One region of the Bacillus sp. FG16 genome, then DNA from elsewhere that is predicted to be linked to it. Evidence: riboswitches for the same ligand, from Rfam matches in the RefSeq annotation. Region 1 holds a riboswitch; each other region holds the start of a gene.
What was found. A riboswitch is a leader RNA that binds a small molecule or an ion and turns the genes downstream of it on or off. The one in region 1 is predicted to bind lysine.

Region 1 (3,217 bases):
AAAGAACCACCGTAAATTTCATCCATCTTTCCTTCCCCTGTAAAACTATTTTCTTCTGTAATCGCATAACGCTTCTGCAATTCAGGATGAAGATTTTTATAGATATCCCCTAATAATCGTTCATACATATTAGCCATACACTTATCCCTTTCTCGTCCTCTTGCAATTTTTCGCGCTTGGTAAATCGAAACTATTTATATAACCGACAATTGATAACCCCATTAGAAGAATATTTAATGTAATCGGATTAAACGGACCTGTAAAGCTTGCAATATTCGTAAATCCTGCCGCTATCGTTAGAACCAATAACACAATAATATGCAGGATAAATAATTTTCGTTTTGTTAGTGGCAACAGCCATACGACACCGAAAATTATTTCTAACACCCAATTATTTTAAGTATATATACACTATTTTCATTTGAACCGATTAATACAGAAAGCATCTTTACTTCTTCTGAATGAGTAAACAGTAGTTTTGGCACTATCCCTTGATATATCCATACAAAAGCAAATAAAAAACATACGAGCCAATACGTCATTGTTCTTCTAATTAGTAACCTAGGATGAAGCCCCTTTTCTAACCATAATTTTAAGGCATCAAAACTCCAAGCCGTCGCCCAACCTAATAACGGACGAAAAATATAGGAATCTATTACATTTCCTATACGACCAAATCTTGTATCATAATCATATTGTGTCTCAAAATGGATGTATTCTTTATTCGGCGTATACTTCCAATAACCACGTCCTATTTGAATAAGAGATAATGTATTATCCGTCCAAAATTTTAAAGAGGAAATTCTTTCACCAGTTTCTTTTCTTATTTCACCTATTGATTCCCCTTCTCCAGCTATTTCAAGCCCAAATCCAATCTTTGTTTTATACAAAAACTTCTGTGGTTCTCCTTCTTTTTTCTCTAAATACGAAATTTCAGTAAAGCGAGCATCCCACTCTGTATGTATATCTGGTTCTTGCGTATATCCCCATAATTTTTCCATCTTCGTTTTCATTTTTGTCGCAACATAAATAGGCTGTTTCCTTTTCATTCTCCCACCTCCTATGCACTATAAGTTTAATGTACATGCAATGAATTTATTTTGCTACATTTTTCACAAACTTCCCTGTAAAAAGAAAGAATTTTAAAAATATATATAAAACACTTGATTCCCCGAAAAATTTAAATTATTATAAAACAAATGTTACCAACAACTTCATAAATCAAACACTCTCGCCTAAAACGTGAGATAGAGGTTGCGATACTTATGAGTATTCTAATGGAGACACAGAGATGTCTATGAACTTAGATGAAAGGAAGTATTGCCGAAATTGATAAGTTTCTCTGCATTTATCAATTGGGGCTGTTTTCGAATAGAAACAGAACTGTCATATGTACAGACGTGTATGTATGAAGAGCTATCTACAAAAAAGAGATATCATTTTTTATGATATTCCTTTTTTGGCGGTTTTTTTATTAGCTCCGTTTTCTGTTTCCCTTTTCCTGTAACAGCACCATCCTCACTTATTTGAGATGGTGTTTTTTGTTTGTCTTTCTGGTAACTACAGGAGTATTGGGATCTATATATTTCCTAATCTATTCTTAAAAATAGACGAAAGAAGGAATTTGTAATGGAAACAATTGTTCAAAAATTTGGTGGCACTTCTGTCGGAAGCGTCGAACGCATTCAACATGTAGCAAATTTAATCATTGAAGAATATGAACGAGGTCATAGCGTTGTCTCTGTCGTTTCAGCAATGGGAAAAAGCACGGATGAACTTGTCGCACTCGCTAACGTTATTACAGAAGATCCAAGTAAACGTGAAATGGATATGCTTCTATCTACAGGAGAACAAGTAACTATTTCATTATTAACAATGGCACTGCAAGCAAAAGGCTATCATGCAATTTCATTAACAGGGTGGCAAGCTGGTATTACGACAGAATCTGTACATAGTAGTGCACGGATTACTGACATTCATACAGATCGTATTCAATCTTATCTTGCTGAAGGCACGATTGTTATCGTAGCTGGTTTCCAAGGTATAAGTGTAGAAAATGAAATTACAACGCTTGGCCGTGGTGGTTCTGATACGACTGCTGTCGCACTAGCCGCTGCACTTAAAGCAAAAAAATGTGATATTTATACGGATGTGACAGGCGTATATACAACGGACCCACGAGTTGTAAAAGATGCTTACAAATTAGACGAAATTTCTTATGACGAAATGTTAGAGCTTGCAAATCTTGGTGCTGGCGTATTACACCCGCGAGCTGTTGAGTTTGCTAAAAATCATAACGTAGTTTTAGAAGTTCGCTCAAGTATGGAACAAGAAAACGGAACAATTGTAAAAGGAGAATGTAACATGGAACAACAATCAATCGTTAAAGGTATTGCATTTGAGGATAACATTACACGTGTCACAATTAAAGGACTAGAACAAGGATCGCTTTCAACAGTTTTCTCTACATTAGCAGCAGCACACATTAATGTAGATATCATCATTCAAAGTATTACAAATGAAGGAACTGTACATCTCTCCTTCTCCATTCACTCGAATGATTTAAGAGAAACTTTAAAAGTTTTGGAACAAAATCAAGAAACTCTTCACTACGAATCTGTAGAACATGAAAATCACTTAGCAAAAGTATCAATTGTAGGATCTGGCATGGTATCTAACCCTGGTGTCGCTGCAAATATGTTTACTACTTTAAAAGAAGAAGATATTCATATTAAAATGGTAAGTACATCAGAAATTAAAGTGTCTGTCGTTATTGACCGCCTTCATTTAGTAACAGGGGTTGAGGCGCTGCATCAATCATTTATGGCGAAAATTGAGCCTTTAGTGCAAATGAGCTAATTTGATATGCTCAGTAACACTTATAAAAAAATCATATTAATCTACTTCCTTCCTATTAAATAAAAGCTGTTCGTTAACAAGATGCTATATGACATATAAAAAAACACCTTGTCACCTTTTCCTATACTACGACAAGGTGTTTTTGACTGAAAGGAATTTGTAACTACTTAGTAGTATAATTATGAGGATGATTAAATAATAAACTTTTATACATAAGGAGATAAGAATATGGCAAAAAACAAATTACTACGAATGGACAATGTCAGCATCGTTGTAGAATCCCTTGATAACGCAATCTCTTTCTTTGAGGAGATTGGCTTGAACCTCGAAGGGCGAGCCACTATCGAAGGTGAATGGG
Region 2 (3,217 bases), on a different contig from region 1:
GCTAGCTTGTACACAATATATGTTTTAATCCATAGTAAAACGACTGCAACGAGTGCAAATCGCAGTTTTGGAAACAGATGTTGTAGCATAATATACTCCTCTCCTAAAAAGCATGACAGTTCGTGAGTCAGTTTGCTTAACGACTCATTTTATATATACGAACAGTCCTTTGTTATTATGATTATTATACTATGAGTATCATTATACGAAAATAAAAGAGAGTTGTGGGCTTTTTTATAATAATCGAGTAGAAAAAGAGTGGTGGGAGACAATAAAACAGAATTTCTATGTATGATAATTATCGTACGCAGAAAGAAGCGCGTGATAATACGGAGGTTATAATGCGAAAATTATTATATTTTATAGCATGCAGTAGTGTTATACTTTTTACTTTACCGAGTGTGTCAATAGCTCAATATGATGCACCTCTTATGGAAGATGCACTTTATTCTGTTTTATTTCCAAAAATAAATAAAGCAATTGAAAAACAATATGGAAGTTTGAAACCGTATCAATGTCCTAAAATTATTAGTTTAAAAAAAGTGTATAGCGGTACATATTTATTTCAAGCAAGTATTGAAGTGACAAAGTATGAACGTGTTGCTGGGAAAATTGCTCCCCCATTTGAGAAGGTAACGATTACATTTAATAACGAAGAAGGCGAATGGGAAGTGAAAAAGATTTCAGTAAAGCGCTTACCAAATGATACAAAATTAAACTGTAAAAAAACAATATAAAAAATTGTTTGACAAATAAAATGGTCCTTTGGTATTGTTAATAGCAACAATTAGATGTTTGAAAATTAAATAGACTTACCTCATCTACTCTCAAAGGTAGAGGCCGCGATAGGAAAGAGTAAGCTATGGGAGATTTCATGGAATCTGTGATCATAGGCTGAAAGGGACTATTGCCGAAATATAAGAATAACCATCTTATTCATATATTGGGACTACATTGAATAAATGTAGTACTGTCATAAGATTTATTTTATGGAGAGCTATTTGGAGATGTTGATGCGGTTTCTTATTTTGAGGAGATAACAACTCGTTTATTTTTTCAATATATATTTTTCCTAATAAGAAACGCGTGTGAACATTGTTCCGCGCGTTTTTTGTCTATCTAAAAGCGTGCTGCAATGAATAGAAGATTGGGGTTATGAGTTTTAGAGGAAATAAGGGAGGAATTTAAATGTATTTACACGGCACAAGCCGAATTAATGGGCAAGGACACTTAGAAATTGGAGGGTGCGATACGACGCAGCTAGCAAAGCAATACGGAACACCACTTTATGTATACGATGAAGAGTCTATTCGAGGAAAATGCCGAGCATTTCATCGTGCTTTTAAAGAAAGTGGTTTCTCTTATCAAGTAGCATATGCAAGCAAGGCGTTCTTGTGCATGGAGATGTGCCGAGTAGCTCGTGAAGAGAATATGTCATTAGACGTTGTTTCTGGAGGAGAATTATATACTGCGCTCCAAGCAGGATTTCCAGCATCACGTATTCATTTTCATGGAAATAATAAAACAGAAGAAGAGATAGTGATGGCTCTTCAGGCGAATATCGGTTGTTTTGTCGTAGATAATTTCTTTGAATTAGAAGTTTTACACGATTTAGCGATGCAACATGGAAAGTTTGTGAACATATTAATTCGTGTAACGCCTGGAGTAGAGGCGCACACACATGAATATATTACAACAGGCCAAGATGATTCGAAATTTGGATTTGGCGTTTCAAACGGTCAAGCGATGCAGGCAATTGGATTTGCTTTACAAAAATCCAATTATAATGTGCTAGGGATTCATTCACATATCGGATCGCAAATATTTGAAACAGCTGGCTTTGTTCGAGCGATTGAAGTTCTTCGCCAATTTTTAGAAGAAGTGAGAGAGCAAACAAACTATGTAGTAAAAGTGTTAAATGTAGGCGGGGGATTTGGAATACGCTACACAGAGTCGGATACACCGTTAACTCTTGAGACATATGTGCGAGCTGTAACAAGTGCAGTGAGAGAACAATTTACTGTATGTGAATATCCATTGCCAGAAATATGGATTGAACCAGGCCGTAGCATTGTAGGTGATGCTGGGACAACAATTTATACAGTTGGATCTGTGAAAGATATTCCTGGTATTCGGAAATATGTATCAGTCGATGGTGGAATGACAGATAATTTAAGACCTGCTTTATATAGTGCGCGTTATGAAGCAATGTTAGCGAATCGAGGGAATGATGAGAATGAGGAACTCGTTTCGATTGCGGGGAAATGTTGTGAGAGCGGAGATATGTTGATTTGGGATATTCATTTACCGAAAGTCGCTGCTGCTGATTTACTAGCAGTTTCCTGTACAGGAGCCTACGGGTACTCGATGGCGAATAATTACAATCGGATTCGAAGACCAGCCGTTGTCTTTGCAAAAGGCGGAACATCGCAAGTAGTTGTGGAACGCGAAACATATGAAAATATTATTGGGAACGATCGCATACGTATTAAAGAGCTTGTTTAAATAGAAAAAGGAGTTGTTCGGATGGGCAATTCCTTTTTTGTAAAATAAAATAATTAAAATATATCGGAAAACTAGGATTGAAAAAAATCAGAATTGTGATAAAATACAAATACAAAGCTTATCAAGAGAAGCGGAGGGAACTGGCCCGAAGAAGCTCGGCAACCTGCTTATAGAAAGCAAGGTGCTAAATCCAGCAAAATGGAATCCATTTTGAAAGATAAGGTAAAATATATTACCGAACAGTCTTTTCGAAATGGGAAAGATTTTTTTTATGAATAAAAAGGGGGGCTGTTCGCGTGAGTGTACGGGAACATTTTGATGAAGTATCCGAGAAGATTGAAGCGATGCTTGCTGATATGAAATATGGCTCAATTACAATTGTTGTGCAAGATGGAAAAGTAATTCAGTTAGAGAAAAGTGAAAAAGTACGTTTAAAGTGAAAAGCGCTGACTAGAAAAACTAGAGGCGATTTTAACCTATTTTCATTAGGTTAAAATCGTCTTTTTGCTTTTACAGGGGGAAAAAACATGTTGACGTATGAAACGTGGGAAGAAAATGTTGTTTCGTTTTCGGAAGAAGATGAAACGAAAGGTGCGCTATCAGTATTAAATTGGGCTTATGAAGAGTATAAAGATGAAATCGTCTACGCATGTAGCTTTGGGGTGGAAGGTATGGTATTGCTGCACCTTATAAACCAAGTAAATCCATCTGC
Region 3 (3,217 bases), on a different contig from region 1:
TTCAATGATTCCACTTGTATTAGAACTTGGTGGTAAAGATCCTGGTATCGTTCGTGAAGATGCTGACTTACAAGATGCTGCAAACCATATCGTAAGCGGTGCATTCTCTTACTCTGGTCAACGTTGTACAGCTATTAAACGTGTACTTGTACACGAAAACGTAGCAGACGAGCTTGTTAGCTTATTAAAAGCGCAAGTAGCTGAACTATCAGTTGGATCTCCAGAACAAGACAGCACAATCGTTCCATTAATCGACGACAAGTCTGCTGACTTCGTTCAAGGCTTAGTTGACGATGCTGTTGAAAAAGGTGCAACAATCGTTATCGGTAACAAACGTGAGCGTAACTTAATTTACCCAACATTAATCGACCACGTAACAGAAGAAATGAAAGTTGCTTGGGAAGAGCCATTTGGCCCAATCCTTCCAATCATTCGTGTTTCTTCAGATGAGCAAGCAATTGAAATTGCTAACAAATCAGAGTTCGGCTTACAAGCAAGTGTCTTCACAAAAGACATTAACAAAGCATTTGCAATTGCTAACAAAATCGAAACTGGTTCTGTTCAAATTAACGGACGCACAGAGCGCGGCCCTGATCACTTCCCATTCATCGGTGTAAAAGGTTCAGGTATGGGCGCACAAGGTATTCGTAAGAGCCTTGAGTCTATGACACGTGAAAAAGTGACTGTATTAAACTTAGTTTAATCTTATATGTAGAAGCTGATCTAGTTTTAGATCGGCTTCTTTTTATGCTAAAATCTTATTCGTTTTTAATCACAAATTCTTCTCTATAATCTGATTATTACTATATCCATTGACGTATAAAAATACATTTGTTACTCTTAAAGACGTTAATTTAATATTTAAATCCTCATTCGTATCTCGGTGAGGTAGAGGTTGCAGTCATTAAGAGTATCATTTCAGGAGATGTAGTGGCATTGATGAAGGAATGAGAAAGGAATGGTTGCCGAAGTAAGTCGTGTCCACCATGCACGCTTGCTGGGTCTGCATTTAATAAGTGCAGAACTGTCACAAACGTTTCGTTTGTGGAGAGCTATCGAGAGGTATGTCGTGGGTTTCTTATAAGATAGAAAGCATGTAGCGGCAGATTACGTGCTTTTTTTGTTTTGTTTGGGACTTCTCTTCTCTACTAAGAAGACATACATATCTCCTCGCTTGACTTGGTTATACTAACTTTGGAGGTATTTTCTATGCAACAAAAAAAATGGGGCTTTTGGGTACTAACAGCTTTCGTTGTCGGTAACATGGTTGGTGCTGGTATTTTCATGGTGCCAAGTACGTTGGCACAAACAGCAAGCCCACTCGGTGTCACTTTAGCTTGGTTAACAACAGGGTTTGGTGTTTTAATGCTAGCTCTTGTTTTCGGTAATTTAGCAATTCGTCGTCCTGATTTAACGACAGGACCACAAAGTCATGCATATGCTTTATTCTCAACACCAAAAAAGAAAAAAATGGCTGGATTCAGTATGGTATGGGGATATTGGGTTGCAAACTGGGCAAGTAACGTTGCCATCATTACATCATTTGCGGGATATTTATCACTCTTCTTCCCAATTATGAAAGATACGCGACTACTATTTTCAATCGGTTCTTTTAACATAGAAGTCGGAAAACTAATTACATTTACGATTTGTTCCATCTTACTTTGGGGAACTCATATTATATTAACAAATGGTGTAAGCGGAGCTGGAAAACTAAACTTCTTAGCAACAACAACGAAAGTAACTGGATTCCTTTTATTCATCGTCGTTACGTTATTTGCATTCGAAGCTTCTAAGTTTGGACAATGGTACACGCCGATGATTGATAAATCAGGTGTATCACATGGTCTTCTTTCACAAGTAAATTTAGCTGCTCTTACAACGCTTTGGGCGTTTATCGGAATTGAATCAGCCGTTCTTTTATCAAACCGTGCTGTTTCTCCAAAAACGGTAAAACGTGCAACAGTTGCGGGATTACTTATTACAGTTGCGATTTACTTAGGAATTACAATTTTAACAATGGGTGTACTTCACGTTGATAAATTACAAGCTTCTGAACGTCCATTAGCAGATGCATTAAACGCTGCAATGGGTCATGGCGGCGGGAAACTGATGGCATTACTTGCTCTTACTTCCCTGTTCGGTTCTATCTTAGGCTGGATTTTATTAAGCTCAGAAGTACCATATCAAGCAGCAAAAGAAGGTTTCTTCCCTTCCTTCTTCACAAAAACAAATAAAAAAGGAAGTCCAATTTACTCATTACGATTAACAAACATTATGTCGCAAGTGTTCCTATTCTCAACATTATCAGGAACCATTGCGGAAGCTTATACATTCGTTATTACCGTATCAACACTGGCCTACCTCATTCCATATCTCGTTTCACCAATCTTCCAGTTAAAACTAGTCGCAACTGGTGAAACATATAAAAATGAAATGCGGGCAAGAATTACAGATGGCATAGTCGCAGTGATCGCACTTTGCTACGCACTATGGGTTATTAAAACGGGGGCATCCGATATAAAAACGTTCCTTCTCGGAATTGGTTTATTCGTAATCGGATTTGCCTTCTATCCATTAATGAATCGTGATCAGAAAAAAAATAACGAAAAGAAAAACGAGCAAGTTGCATAACGCAATTTGCTCGTTTTTTCTTTTGTAAAACATATATAATAGAACAAAGAGGTGAAAAACATGTCAATCGAATCGCTATGGAGCAGTCGCTTCCAACAACATATTCAAAATATCATTACATACTTTGCACGTATGATTAACGGTTTACTATATAGCTTTATCTTTATTTCATGCATTGGTGCATATTATTATGCTCAGTTTCTAAAAGCATCTCCTTCTAAAGGAATATCTTTAATAATTATAACGATTGTACTTACGTTCATTATAACTAGATGCCCTATCCGTACATTTATTCAAAAACCTGATGCTGTCTATTTGCTTGCATTAGAAGAGAAATTAAAATCCTATTTCAAAAAATCTCTTCTATATAATTATATCATTCAGCTTTTCCCATTATTATTTACGTTCCTTATTCTCGTACCACTTGCACTGCAATCATTGCAATTAACTGTACCTTTTTTATGTACAATCTTTATCGTGTTAATGATTACGAAAGCTTGGAACATGTACATACATTGGATGTGGCGTGATAGTCACGACAAAAACATATGGCTGATCATCCGTATTACTTGTAACGCCTTAA
Region 4 (3,217 bases), on a different contig from region 1:
ACCAAAGGCACTTTTCTCATACGGGAAAAGTGTCTTTTTCATTTATTATTACAGGGGGATTATTTATGCAGAAATTAATTGTCTTTGCTATTATTGGATTTTTCGCTCAATTGATCGATGGAGCACTTGGAATGGCTTATGGGGTAACGTCTACTTCACTATTATTAATGTTTGGTATTGCACCGGCTGTAGCTTCCGCATCGGTTCATTTAGCTGAAGTCGTTACAACTGCAGCTTCTGGCGCATCTCATATCAAATTTGGAAACGTTGATAAATATACAGTTTCCAGGCTTACATTACCTGGGGCAATCGGCGCATTTGTTGGGGCATGTTTTTTAAGTAATTTGCCTGGAGATGTGATCAAACCGTACATTTCCATATTTTTATTCACTTTAGGGGTTTACATTTTATTACGATTCATCATTCAAAAACAAATTGTCACTTCAAATAAGCGTATGTCTGCAAAACAACTTGTGCCGCTTGGTTTATTCGCTGGATTCGTTGATTCAACTGGTGGCGGTGGTTGGGGGCCGATTACGACACCCGTTCTTCTAGCAAGAGGAAATGAAGCTAGAAAAGTTATTGGATCTGTAGATACGAGTGAATTTCCTGTTTCACTCGCTGCAACAATTGGCTTCTTCATCTCACTTGGCTGGGAACAAGTAAGCTGGGTTTGGGTATTTGCGTTAATGCTCGGCGGTATTGTCGCAGCTCCAATTGCTGCATGGTTAGTTCGTATCGTTCCGCCCCATTTACTTGGTGTATTAGTTGGCGGTCTTATTATCTTTACAAATATACGTACACTGCTTACTACATTTAAAGTGGATCCAACTATTATTTCACTTTCTTACGTTGCAGTTGGTCTTGTCGTTATTATTTCTATTTTCATTGCTGTTCGCAATCATTCCAATCGTCCTAACGCATCAACGGCTGAGTATCCAAATGATCAGAAGCAAATGCTACCATAACTATAAAAAATACCGCCCAATTTAGAGCGGTATTTTTTATTTTTCTATTTTCCAATTAATCATCGTTTCTGTAGCATTTACTCTCTTCATATGTAACTTTTCTAAAACACGCATCGAACTATAGTTATCCAGGAGTGTCTCTGCAATTATTGTTTCTACCTCTCCTGTTTTGAAAGCCCAATCGATTAGTTCTCTTACAGCTTCTGTTGCATAGCCCTGATTCCAATATTTCTCAATAAATCCATAGCCAATTTCTACTGTTTGCTTCTCGTTTGGTTTCCCTTTAAACCCAATATCACCTAAAACGCTATCATCTTCTTTCCGAAGAACATACCACGCCCCCCATGGTAATAAAGTTGCATCTTGTTTTACATTCTTTACATGCCCTACAATATGCGGACCGCTATTGTATCCTTGCTCGTTAGCGACTTGAATACTCTCTTCTGTACACGGCACTATATAGAGCCTTTCTGTTTCTAATTTCATTTTGATTTCCCCTTTTTGCTTAAACGTTACTCTAATTATAACAAATAATATGACTTTATCATGAATGTCGAATTATATTTTTCTGAATTTTCTTTTAATTTAGAGGGTTTTTCAATATTTTTTGCGAAACATTTGTATAACAATTTTTTCTTTGCTTATTGCTACATAATAGTAGGTTCGGGTGGAGTTTTGCAAGCGTTTCCTATACAATAACCGATATTTTTTGACTTTTCCTAACAAAATATCTTGCAATATATTCAGAAAGTCATTACAATTGCCATATATTAAAAATCTTAGCAATATATAAATCCTCATCAATCCGATGAGGTAGAGGTTGCGACTTTTAATAGTAAAACGGACGAGACACAGAGAATGTCAGCTGACTCCGTTTGAAAGGAAAAGTTGCCGAAGTTTATATTTCTTCTCTGGAAATATGAGCTGGGGCTGTCTCCGAAAGGAACAGAACTGTCACGTTTACAAAATTACCGTGTAAACGTGGGGTGCTATCTTAACGGAAGGGTATGATGGGGTGGTTATTTGTGAAACGTTCCGCCAAATTCCTTTGGCGGTTTTTTGTATTTTTCTCCCCCGCTCCTTCCTAACCTACAAGAAAAGGAGTGTTGAACATGAATAGCGCAACAAATCAATCTACCTCTAAAACGCAAACTACACAAGGACAAGGTGAATTAAAACGCGGATTAAAATCTCGTCACCTTACGATGATTTCTCTCGGTGGTACAATTGGTACCGGACTATTTCTTGCCAGCGGTGGTGTCATCCATACAGCTGGACCTGGTGGCGCATTAATTGCATACGCCGCAATTGGAATTATGGTTTATTTTTTAATGACAAGCTTAGCTGAACTTGCAGCTTACATGCCTGTTACTGGATCTTTTAGCACGTATGCAACAAAATTTGTTGATCCATCACTTGGCTTTGCACTTGGATGGAACTATTGGTATAACTGGGCAATTACGATTGCTGCTGAACTTGCAGCCGTAACATTAATTATGAAATTTTGGTTCCCAGATACCCCTTCTCTTATTTGGAGCGGATTATGTTTAGCTATTATTTTCCTTTTAAACTACTTATCTGTTAAAGGGTTTGGTGAATCTGAATATTGGTTCGCACTTATTAAAGTAGTTACGATTATTATCTTTTTAATTGTTGGTTTCATGATGATTTTTGGAATTATGGGCGGTGAAACGGTTGGATTTAAAAACTTCACTGTTGCAGATGCACCATTTAACGGCGGTATCATGGCAATTATCGGTGTGTTTATGGCAGCTGGTTTCTCATTCCAAGGTACTGAACTATTAGGAGTAGCTGCTGGTGAAACATCTGATCCAGAACGTAATATCCCAAAAGCAATTCGTTCAATCTTTTGGCGTATTCTTTTATTCTATATCCTTGCGATTCTCGTTATCGGTTTATTAATTCCTTATACAACTGAAAGCCTTGCTGCAAGTGATGTTACAGTAAGTCCGTTTACACTTATTTTTGAAAAAGCGGGCGTTGCCTTTGCTGCTTCTGTTATGAACGCTGTTATTTTAACTGCTGTACTATCTGCTGGTAACTCTGGTATGTATGCATCAACTCGTATGCTTTGGGATTTAGCTCGACAAGGAAAAGCACCAAAATTTTTAGGTAAACTAGATAGCCGCGGTGTACCTGTTAACGCATTAATCGTAACATCAATTGTCGGTAGTATCGCTTTCATTGCTTCTTTATTCGGTGATGGTGTTGTATACATTTGGTTGTTA

Region 2: linked by a shared signal. The riboswitch ahead of lysA (diaminopimelate decarboxylase) and the one ahead of ACODS7_RS06450 (aspartate kinase) in region 1 are both predicted to bind lysine.
Region 3: linked by a shared signal. The riboswitch ahead of ACODS7_RS21880 (amino acid permease) and the one ahead of ACODS7_RS06450 (aspartate kinase) in region 1 are both predicted to bind lysine.
Region 4: linked by a shared signal. The riboswitch ahead of ACODS7_RS11920 (amino acid permease) and the one ahead of ACODS7_RS06450 (aspartate kinase) in region 1 are both predicted to bind lysine.

The regions. Positions count from the first base shown of each region.
Region 1 is NZ_JBMDKC010000011.1:41,728-44,944, forward strand. Features, by position in the region: gene ACODS7_RS06440 (DUF4166 domain-containing protein) at 1-137, opposite strand, end outside; partial or broken gene ACODS7_RS06445 (DoxX-like family protein) at 142-1,049, opposite strand; lysine riboswitch at 1,241-1,427, shown strand; gene ACODS7_RS06450 (aspartate kinase) at 1,630-2,859, shown strand; gene ACODS7_RS06455 (VOC family protein) at 3,088-3,217, shown strand, end outside.
Region 2 is NZ_JBMDKC010000028.1:32,992-36,208, reverse strand. Features, by position in the region: gene ACODS7_RS12705 (LTA synthase family protein) at 1-89, opposite strand, end outside; gene ACODS7_RS12700 (DUF3888 domain-containing protein) at 342-737, shown strand; lysine riboswitch at 827-1,008, shown strand; gene lysA (diaminopimelate decarboxylase) at 1,189-2,505, shown strand; SAM riboswitch class I at 2,621-2,729, shown strand; gene ACODS7_RS12690 (YezD family protein) at 2,802-2,945, shown strand; gene ACODS7_RS12685 (phosphoadenylyl-sulfate reductase) at 3,033-3,217, shown strand, end outside.
Region 3 is NZ_JBMDKC010000069.1:1,932-5,148, reverse strand. Features, by position in the region: gene gapN (NADP-dependent glyceraldehyde-3-phosphate dehydrogenase) at 1-703, shown strand, start outside; lysine riboswitch at 882-1,063, shown strand; gene ACODS7_RS21880 (amino acid permease) at 1,210-2,634, shown strand; gene ACODS7_RS21875 (ABC transporter permease) at 2,695-3,217, shown strand, end outside.
Region 4 is NZ_JBMDKC010000026.1:6,610-9,826, reverse strand. Features, by position in the region: gene ACODS7_RS11930 (sulfite exporter TauE/SafE family protein) at 66-968, shown strand; gene ACODS7_RS11925 (GNAT family N-acetyltransferase) at 1,005-1,454, opposite strand; lysine riboswitch at 1,775-1,968, shown strand; gene ACODS7_RS11920 (amino acid permease) at 2,081-3,217, shown strand, end outside.